DNA from 3 places in the Marinobacter sp. NP-4(2019) genome. Region 3 is predicted to be linked to each of the others. Evidence: predicted binding sites of a transcription regulator. Region 3 holds the regulator's gene; each other region holds the start of a gene.
What was found. The regulator FliA, encoded in region 3, starts transcription of late flagellar genes. The targets are predictions, from matches to a motif close to CTAAAGTTTNNNNNNNNNNNGCCGNTAA.
Positions count from the first base shown of each region.

Region 1: a site for FliA is predicted at 1,045-1,072, ahead of flgM (flagellar biosynthesis anti-sigma factor FlgM). Genes of this name have one in related genera too.
Region 2: a site for FliA is predicted at 1,543-1,570, ahead of EHN06_RS14765 (methyl-accepting chemotaxis protein). Genes of this name have one in related genera too.

Region 1 is NZ_CP034142.1:2,067,751-2,071,029, reverse strand. Features, by position in the region: gene EHN06_RS09500 (chemotaxis protein CheV) at 1-45, opposite strand, end outside; gene flgA (flagellar basal body P-ring formation chaperone FlgA) at 236-937, shown strand; gene flgM (flagellar biosynthesis anti-sigma factor FlgM) at 1,134-1,460, shown strand; gene EHN06_RS09485 (flagella synthesis protein FlgN) at 1,468-1,938, shown strand; gene EHN06_RS09480 (pilus assembly protein PilB) at 1,975-2,715, opposite strand; gene EHN06_RS09475 (peptidylprolyl isomerase) at 2,917-3,279, shown strand, end outside.
Region 2 is NZ_CP034142.1:3,256,193-3,259,471, forward strand. Features, by position in the region: gene EHN06_RS14765 (methyl-accepting chemotaxis protein) at 1-1,432, opposite strand, end outside; gene EHN06_RS14770 (PhoX family protein) at 1,655-3,279, opposite strand, start outside.
Region 3 is NZ_CP034142.1:2,891,246-2,894,524, reverse strand. Features, by position in the region: gene flhF (flagellar biosynthesis protein FlhF) at 1-609, shown strand, start outside; gene EHN06_RS13175 (MinD/ParA family protein) at 715-1,527, shown strand; gene EHN06_RS13170 (RNA polymerase sigma factor FliA) at 1,564-2,307, shown strand; gene cheY (chemotaxis response regulator CheY) at 2,482-2,865, shown strand; gene EHN06_RS13160 (protein phosphatase CheZ) at 2,887-3,279, shown strand, end outside.

The DNA.
Region 1 (3,279 bases), 820 kb from region 3:
TACCAGCTGCGTTCGCTGATTTACACTGTCGAGTACTCCTGCCATGACTTTATCTCCCGGGCCTGCCCGCCAATATGCCGGCATGCATTTTGCTGGTTAACTATTGAGAGCTATTGAAACTGGCACTTCGCCAGTATTTTGACTCATTGTTTGGGTTTAACGGCGGGCATGCCGAATCCTGAAGTGCTTAGGAGGCATCGCCTGAATAATGACAGCATAGGACAAACCGCTGCGTATGCGCACCACCATTTTTGTCGTCACACTGTTACTGTCTGCCGCAGGCCTTGCCCGTGCGGAAAGCACCACGGCCGAGCAGATCAAACATGCTGCCGACTCGTTTCTGGAGACTTTCGCAGAGCAACAGGCGAAAAAAGGGTTTGATGTCACACATAAAACCGGTCGACTGGACAGTCGGCTGGCCCTGGCAACCTGTGAGCAGCCGCTGGCAGTCAGCTTCAGTGGCGACCCCTGGCAATCCACCCATCCAACGCTTCAGGTCGCCTGCCAGGGTGAGCGCCCGTGGCGGATGTTCCTGAACGCCTCCGTGTCCATTCGTGGCGAAGGGTTGGTGGCTGCCCGCCCCCTGGCTCGCGGCGAACGCATCATGGCCAGCATGATCGCTGCGGAACCGGTCGTGCTGAACGCGACCCGCAAGGGCGTGATTACTGACATTGATCAATTGGTGGGCATGGAAATGCGTCGCGGCGTCAATGCCGGCACAATGATGACCCCTGACCTGCTCTCCGCGCCGGCGGCGGTCACCCGGGGAGATCATGTTATTATTACCGCACGCAAGGGCAGCTTTACTGTCAACTCACGGGGTAAGGCCATGGCCGATGCCGGCGTGGGTGACCAGGTAGTGGTTGAAAACCTGTCCTCGTCCCGAACGGTTAAAGCACTGGTCACCGCCCCGGGACAGGTAGAGATTCCAATGTAAGTCATCGAAACAACAAGTGTACGGCGTGCTTTTTCCGCAGGCGGCAAGATCTTGCCACCTCCCGCGAAACAAATGACGGATATGTAATCTTTTGTAGCTAAAATAGCCTAAAGCTTTCGAATCAACCGCCGATAAGCAAGTATAAAATTCGCGAACGCTGCCCTTGGGCAGCCTATTAGAGTAAGCAGGTACCGATATGTCAGTTGACTTTAATGGAATTGGCCCCGGCCAGGTCAACACTCACAGAACCACGGCCGACAAGTCTGGCTCCACACAAAGTACCCAGCCACAGGCGCCAGAGCAGGCCAAAACCCAGGCTCAGGGTGCGCGGGGGGAAAACGTTAACCTCAGCAGCCAGGCGAAGAACCTGAAACAGCTGGAACAGAAGCTGGGTGATTATCCAGAGATGGATGATGACCGCATTGAGCAGATCCGTGCGGCCCTGGCCGATGGTTCATACAAGATTGACGCTGAGAAACTGGCCCAGAAAATGCTTGAGATGGATGAAAGCATTTTCGGGTGAGTAAATCATGGCCGCAATCGATGAACTGAAAGACCTTCTTTCCCAGGATATCCGCCAACTGGAGTCGCTAGCGGACATTCTGGAGCAGGAAAAGTCCTGCCTCTCCTCTTCGGATATGCAGGCATTGCAAACGATAACGACCGAGAAGAATACGGTTCTCGATCAGATTCGTGCGCGCGCCAAGCAGAAAATCCACGTCCTGGTTGCCATGGGATACCGTCCCGAGGGCGGTGCGCCTTCCCGCTTCATTCGAAGCGCGGGGTTATCCGATCTGGCGGAGCTGTGGACACAAGCCAATGAACGACTGACGTTCTGCCAGGAAATTAACCGCAATAATGGTCGTGTCATCAGTCATATGCAGAAACGTTTGTCACGCCTGACGGATATCTTCCGCGGTGCCAGCGGCCAGCAGAAACTTTATGGCGCTCATGGCGAGCAAACCGGCGATTCTCAGAGAACCATTCTGGCCAGTGCCTGATCGGTCAGATCAGGCTCCGGAGCCCTGCCTTCCGTTTCATCTGGTGTAGATCGTCATTCGTGAATCCGGATCGAAGCGGATATCACTGATACTGACATTGCCAATGGGGGGCGTGTGCCCACCACTGACACGGATATTATCCATGCGGATCTCCTCGATTCGCTCGGGAAATGCCAGCGTAAGCCTGCCATTGTCACCAACATGGTGGCGAGGACCATCGTCGCGATAGTGAACCCCGGTTATCGTCAGATCGGAATCCAGGAAATTCAGCACTGGAACAAAGATATGGGCCGTCAGTTTGATCCCTTCGATGACATCCGGCTCCTCACCGGTATCACTTCCGCCTGAAACCATGGCCTCGACGGCAGCAATACGTTGAGCGAGCGTCTGATCCCCCTGCCCCGAGACCCCGGCCATATCCTCATCACTCAAGGGTGAAATCCCCTTACGCTGCTGCATTACCGGCCCTGACTCCGAAGAGGTGGCCTGGGAAGCACTTACCGCCGGGCTTGCCGCAAAACTCACCAGGGGCTGCAGCGGCAGAGTCACCATAGTAAACACAGCGGCAGCGTTGCGGAAACGAGCCTGTTGTCTCAGGACTCTGAAAAGCTCGCGTTCGGTGATCCACCCGGTCTGGATCAGTACTTCCCCGAGGCGCTGCCCGGTTTCCCTCTGCAAGCGCAACCCCTCGTCCAGCTGCCGGGTGGACAAATACCCCCGATTAACAAGCAGTCGGCCAAGCCGTGATTTTTCTTCAAATCCCTGACGGATATCCACTGACGCCCTCCATTCCATGAATACTGCAGCCGTACCACCCAACCCGCCGCACCTTTTGTTAAACAATCTTATGACAGGTTAGACGATCAATACCCGATCTGCATGGGGGAATACCCGTTACTGGCGGAATTTCTGTTAATATCCCGGCTGACTCGTATCTTTCGCTGCACGATTGCCAGCGCCGTCCACGGAGCAAACAAGGTGAACCCGAATCAGTCGACATTACCGGTAATCCCATCACTTTCCGTTACTCATCTCTTGCTGGTTTTATTGGCCTCACTGGCCATCAGCTTCCCGGTTTTGGCGGGTAGCGACACCGTGGATCAACCACTGCCCCAGGTGCGCATGGAAACCAGCGAAGGAGTCATTGAAATCATGCTGCGGCCAGACGTGGCGCCGAAAACCGTGGAAAACTTTCTCAGTTATGTGGACAGTGGTTTCTATGAGGGCACCATTTTCCATCGGGTTATCCCGGGATTCATGATTCAGGGCGGCGGCTTCGACCGCAACCTTGGTCGCAAGGACACCCGCACCCCCATTCCCAATGAGGCCAGCCCCACCCTG
Region 2 (3,279 bases), 360 kb from region 3:
CCCCCGTCGGGGCATGGGCGAAATCCCGGTTGTGGGTTGGCACGTAGCCATCCGGCGCTGCAGCAATGGCAAACACCACGGCATTATGCGAATCCTTGACGGCCTCCTGAACGGACGGCAGATACTGGTCAGTAAACTGGTCAAATGCACTGGAATACTTCTGTGGCCGGGTGTTGGGAACCGGCTTCCGGGTTTTATCGAACAGCGCTCCCTGGGTGATTTTGCCATCACGAATAGCCTGCTCAAACAGCTGACCGATTCTGTCCGCCCCTTCCCTTGCCTGCTGGTAGAAGAAACGGTGATAGCTGGCATCGCTGTTGAGGGCGAAAGCGGCATTTGCTTTCTCGGCCAGCTCCATCAACGTTGCAGCCTGCTCAGCTAGGGACTTCACACTACCGTCGCTTTCGGAAATCTGGTCACGAACCGTGCCGATAGCCATGAATACCCGCTCAAGGCTCTGCTCGTTATTCTGGTCATTTTCCGCAATGCGGGCCACTTGCTGCTGCAGGTGATCGGACTGATCGCGAATCTGATCCAGCTGCTCACCCACGTTTTCAACTGAGATCAGGCCTTCCTCCACACTTCGGGCCAGGTCCTCAATACGGGTAACAATCAGCGTGGTGTCGTTACGAATATCCTGCAGGGTCTCAGCCACCTCGCCAGTGGCCTGGGCCGTCCGACCGGCCAGTTGCCGCACCTCGTCCGCCACCACGGCAAAACCGCGCCCCTGGTCGCCCGCCCTTGCCGCCTCAATGGCGGCATTCAAGGCCAGCAGATTGGTCTGTTCGGCGATCCCCTGAATGGTGGTTGTGACACCCTGAATCTTGTTGGATTTCTCATTCAGCTCCTGAATCAACCTGAGATTCTCGCCGGACTGCTGATGCACGACCCGCACGCTTTCAATAGCGCCAGTCAAAGCCTGACGGCCCTCGGCACTGATCTGACTTGCCTGTTGAGCCATGGTCGCAGCATCGGTTGCCTGACGGGATGACTCCCGGACGGTTTCAGTGATCTGGCCGGTATAGTCTGCCATTTGGGCGGTTTCTTCCACCTGGCGGTCCAGCCGAAGTTTGAGCTGGTCCGCAGCGTATGACACCTGGGCAGCGGAAATGGCGTTTTTATCGGCACTCCCGGAGAGGGTTTCAACCAGCGCCCGCCCCACCCTGGCATCCGATACCAGACGGCCACACTGATCACTGAGGGGATTCCCCTCAGACAACTGACCAGAGTTAAGTTCTTTCAGCCCCCGCTCAACCGGCTCCAGGACACGCAGGACAAAATAGACGGAAGCGGCCACCAGGCCAACAATGATCCCTATGAGCAGTGAAGGCGCGTCCAGACCGGTCACAGATGCCACCAGTATGCCAGCGCCCCCGATTGCAACCGCCAGGATTGCTCCCATAAAGACCACAGGTCGCGAAAGTAGTGCCATGCCAACCTCGATGATGAGTTGTCTGAATCAGTATTGTTATTGAAGGCCATTCTGAAGCTTACTGAAGTGAGGTGAGTGAAGATCTCATACTTTAGTTGATTTGTTATCGTGTAACGGCAGGGGGAACTGGAACTAAAGCAGCAAAACGAAAGCGGGCCACTCATTATCTGAGCAGCCCGCGTTTGCTGTCTGGCGTGATGGTTAGCCTAGGGGGATATAGACTCAGGCACCAACAACACCACCATCATCCCTGGTCACAATAACCGTTGCATCCCGGGGCCGGGATTCATCGGCATTAGGCCAGTTACCCTGTGGATGCTGGATGTTGACAAACATGGTCTTGCCATCCGGGGTTGTGACAACACCCGTAACCTCACATCCATACGGGCCAACGAAAAACCGGCGAATATCCCGTGTCCGCGGATCGGCGGCCAGCATCATGTTGTTGAGGTACGGCTCACTCCAGCTCCCATCGGTCTGGATCCACAGACGACCGTTGTAATCGAACCAGAGACCATCCGGACTGTTGAACAGGTTGGAATCGTCGAGGGTCACAATGGCTTCGCCGTCCACGACTGTTTCGGTGCCCTGCTCGCCGGCAAACACGAAAATATCCCACTCAAACGCCGTGGCGGCATGGTCATTGCCCGCTTCCATCCAGCGAATGATGTGGCCTGTGCGGTTCTCAACCACCGGATTCGCGGCGTTGACGTCGTCATATCCGTCCTTGCCCCGGTTACTGTTGTTGGTCAGGGTGAAATAGACTTCGCCTGTTCTCGGGTCCACCGCGCCCCACTCCGGACGATCCATTGTGGTTGCACCCGCGATGTCCGCGGCCAGGCGGGTATTGAGCAGAACATCCTGCTGACTGTCGAAGCCATCAAAGGCAATATCCCCGACGTTGGTGCCCACGGCTGCTGCCACCTTCGCGGAGAATTCTTCATCGTCCAGTGAGAGTGGCAACCAATCCCCGGAACCATCTTCGTTGAAGCGCGCCACATACAGCGTGCCTTCGTCCAGCAGGTAACCGCCGGCGGTTGCTGCGTGGTATGGCTGCGCGGAAACAAACTTGTAGATGTATTCGAAACGGGAATCATCACCGGAATAGCAAACCACCGGTTCTCCCTCTTTCGCGGGAGCAAAGATGACGCCTTCATGCCCAAAACGCCCCAGGGCAGTCCGCTTTTGTGGCTTACTCTCCGGCGTGAACGGATCAATCTCCACCATGAAGCCATAGGTATTGGCTTCGTTCCGGTAATCCAGGTCGGCGGATGCCTCCTTTACAGAAACATCAAACCGCAGGTACCGATCCTCTGCACTGTCGGCCAGCTCCCAGTCATAGCGAGAAGCTGAACCCACTCCATGCCGTACCTGCTCGCGGGGCTGGGTGGCGTCGCTGTTGGCGAAGTAGCCGTGCCAGTTCTCTTCAGCCGCCAGGTAGGTTCCCCAGGGAGTGGGGCCCATCGCACAATTGTTAAGTGTGCCCCGGGTTTCAGTGGCCGTTGGACTGTATTTGGTGACCAGCTTTTCATAACCACGCAGTGGCCCGCGGAGATCCATTGGTGTGCCACCGGTGACCCTACGGTTGAACGGACTGCCATGGACCACGTCCCACTCACCATCCGTGGATCGCTTGATATGGATAACGGAGATGCCGTGGGCAGCCACTTCCTTGCGGACCTCATCCGCAGGCCGGGTACCGTCTCCGTTCGTGGTGGCACCGGATGGATGCAGCGCAGACTGGTTGATGTATTCATGGTTCATCACCAGCAGACCTTCCGTAGAGCTGTTGCCGCCAGCTTTCTGGTCGATGGGGAAAAAGTGCATGCCATCGTGGTGCATGCCCA
Region 3 (3,279 bases):
GTCGGGCCCACCGGGTCCGGCAAGACCACCACCATCGGCAAACTGGCGGCGCGCCATGTCCTCCGCCACGGTGCCGATTCCCTGGCGCTGGTGACCACTGACCGTTATCGGGTGGCTGCCCATGAGCAGTTGTTCGTGTTTGGTCGCATCCTCAATGTACCGGTCAGGGTGGTGGATGAAAGTCACTCCCTGGACGATATCCTGGATGAATTGTCCGACCGTCACCTGGTGCTGATTGATACCGCCGGTCTCACCAGCTCCGACAAGGGCTACGAGCAGCAATTGTCAGAACTGGCCCGCAGTCACCACAGGATCCGGACCCACCTGGTGGTTTCGGCGACTAGCCAGCCGCGCATCATGAAATCCGTCTGGCATTGCTATAAGATGGCTAATCTTGCGGGCTGTGTGATGACTAAAATAGATGAGGCCCTTACCCTGGGCGAGTCTTTGGGGTTTGTCATGGAGTCTGGTCTGCCCGTGGCTTATTACACGGATGGTCAGAAGATCCCCGAAGATTTGCATCATGCCGAAGCCGTACCCCTGGTTCGGCTGGCCGTGGAGCGGCTGAAAACACTCCAGCAACAACGGGCGGTGGCGGAGGGGGCCTGAATACCATCCCCGGCCATACCGGATGACGGAGTATCCGGCGTGCAACAGGCGCCGTTGAATGACAACTGAGCCTTCGGTTAAACGTGGCGAGAGACAAAACCAAGTATGAGTAAACCACATCCGGTACAGGTGATTGCAGTTTCTGGCGGAAAGGGCGGCGTTGGCAAGAGCAACGTTTCGGTCAATCTGGGGATCGCTCTGGCGCAGAAAGGGCGTCGTGTAGTGTTGCTGGATGCCGACCTGGGCCTGGCCAATATTGACGTACTGTTGGGTATTACCGCCAACCGCAACCTGTCAGATGTGCTGGCTGGCAATTGTGACCTTAGGGACATTCTGGTCGACGGTCCGGGTGGCATCAAAATCGTTCCGGCCTCTTCAGGCACCCAGCGTATGACTCAGCTCAGTGCCATGGAGCATGCCGGCCTGATCAACGCGTTTAGCGAACTCGGAGACCAGATTGATGTGCTCATCGTGGATACTGCGGCGGGCATTTCCGAATCGGTGGTCAGTTTCCTGAGGGCGTCACAGGAACTGTTGCTGGTGGTTTGTGATGAGCCCACATCCATCACCGACGCTTACGCCCTGATCAAGCTGATGAATCGCGATTATGGCACGAACCGTTTCCGTATTCTGGCCAATCAGGTACGAAATGAGCAGGAAGGCAAGCATCTGTTTGAAAAACTGACCCGGGTCACTGAGCGGTTTCTTGATGTGGCACTACAATACGTGGGGATCGTGCCCTACGATGAAGCTGTCAAGAAAGCGGTGCAGCGGCAGAAGGCGGTTCTGGAAGTTTATCCCAGGGCAAAAGCGTCACTGGCGATCAGGGCGTTGGCCGATAAAGTCGACAACTGGCCGCTACCTACATCACCCCGCGGACACCTGGAGTTTTTTGTGGAGCGGCTCGTCGAAGTCTGAATTTGATTCTGTCACCAAAAAAACAAAACCGGACGCATGACATTGGCGAAACACCTGGGAATCTATCAGAAAACCGGCGTCAAGGGCGCTTCCCGGCTCGTTGAAGAGCATGCCCCGCTGGTCAAGAAAATCGCACTGCACCTGATGGCCCGCTTGCCGGCATCGGTTCAACTGGAGGACCTTATGCAGGCCGGAATGATCGGGCTGCTCGAGGCTGCTCAGAGGTACAGTTCCACCAAGGGCGCAACCTTCGAAACCTATGCCGGTATCCGCATCCGGGGCGCCATGGTGGATGAAATCCGCAAGGGTGACTGGGTGCCCCGTTCTGTTCATCGCAATGCCCGTCGTATTTCCCAGGCCATCAAGGCTGTTGAAGACCGTGTCGGTCGTGAAGCTCAGGATCAGGAAGTCGCTGACGAGCTGGGAATGGAGCTTTCCGAGTACCATGCCAGCCTGAGTGATGCCAACAGTGGCAGACTTTTTAGCCTTGATGAGCTCAATGAATCCGGGGAGCTGCCGTTAGAAGAAGCAGAGGCCAGTGATAATCCCCTGGATGACATCACTTCCGCAGCGTTCAAGCGAAGTCTGGTGCAAGCGATTGAAGAATTGCCCGAGCGGGAGAAACTGGTGCTCAGCCTGTACTACCAGGAGGAGCTTAACCTCAAGGAAATTGGCGCTGTTCTCGGGGTGAGCGAAAGTCGTGTCAGTCAGATACACAGTCAGGCAGCACTGAGACTTCGGGGCCGTCTGACTGGCTGGCAAAAAGAGGCGGCCGGTTAACAGGCCGGAAACCCGCCAGCTCAACGTGTACTGAGGTTGGCCATCTGTAGCTTTTGGTAACCGACGCTTTACAACTGGGGCAATCCCCACACAATAAGCGGTGAAATCTCCGGCCTGCCAGGTTATTGGCAGAAAGATAAAACGTATTCCGGGTGTTACAAACTGGAGGTCCCATTGGACAAGAACATGAAAATCCTCATTGTGGACGATTTTTCCACAATGCGACGGATCATCAAGAACCTTCTGCGTGATCTGGGATTCACCAATACCGACGAAGCCGATGACGGCAACACTGCGCTGCCCATGCTGAAAAGTGGCAAGTATGACTTCCTGGTGACCGACTGGAACATGCCGGGTATGTCCGGGTTTGATCTGCTGAAGGCAGTGCGCGCCGATGAGGAGCTGAAAACCCTTCCAGTTCTCATGGTGACGGCGGAAGCAAAGCGGGATCAGATTGTTGCTGCCGCACAGGCGGGGGTGAATGGCTATGTGGTGAAGCCGTTTACCGCAGCGGTCCTCAAGGAGAAGATTGAAAAAATCTTCGAGCGAATCCAGTAACCAAAGGTCGGATGGGCTCTCATGAGCGATAGCAAAAAGAATCCGCACGGCCTTGATCCGGAGGTGACCGAAAAGCTCCGCACACAGGCTAACGAGTTGGTTGAGCACGTCAATTCCGGTAATTATGCCCGAGCGATGACCCTGATCAATGATCTCAGCGAGGTCCGGGATCAGAGCCTGTACCGGGAAGTCGGGCGGCTTACTCGCAGTCTCCACGAGGCGATCCGGAACTTCCAGATTGATCCCCGCAACGCGGAACAACAGGAAGCCCTGTCAAAAATGACCGACGCTTCCGACCGGCTGGAATACGTGGTGAAAATGACCGGCCAGGCGGCCAATCGCACCATGGACCTGGTCGAGGAAACCATGCCCAGGGCACACGTCATCCGTGATGAGGCCGCGGTCCTGAGGGAG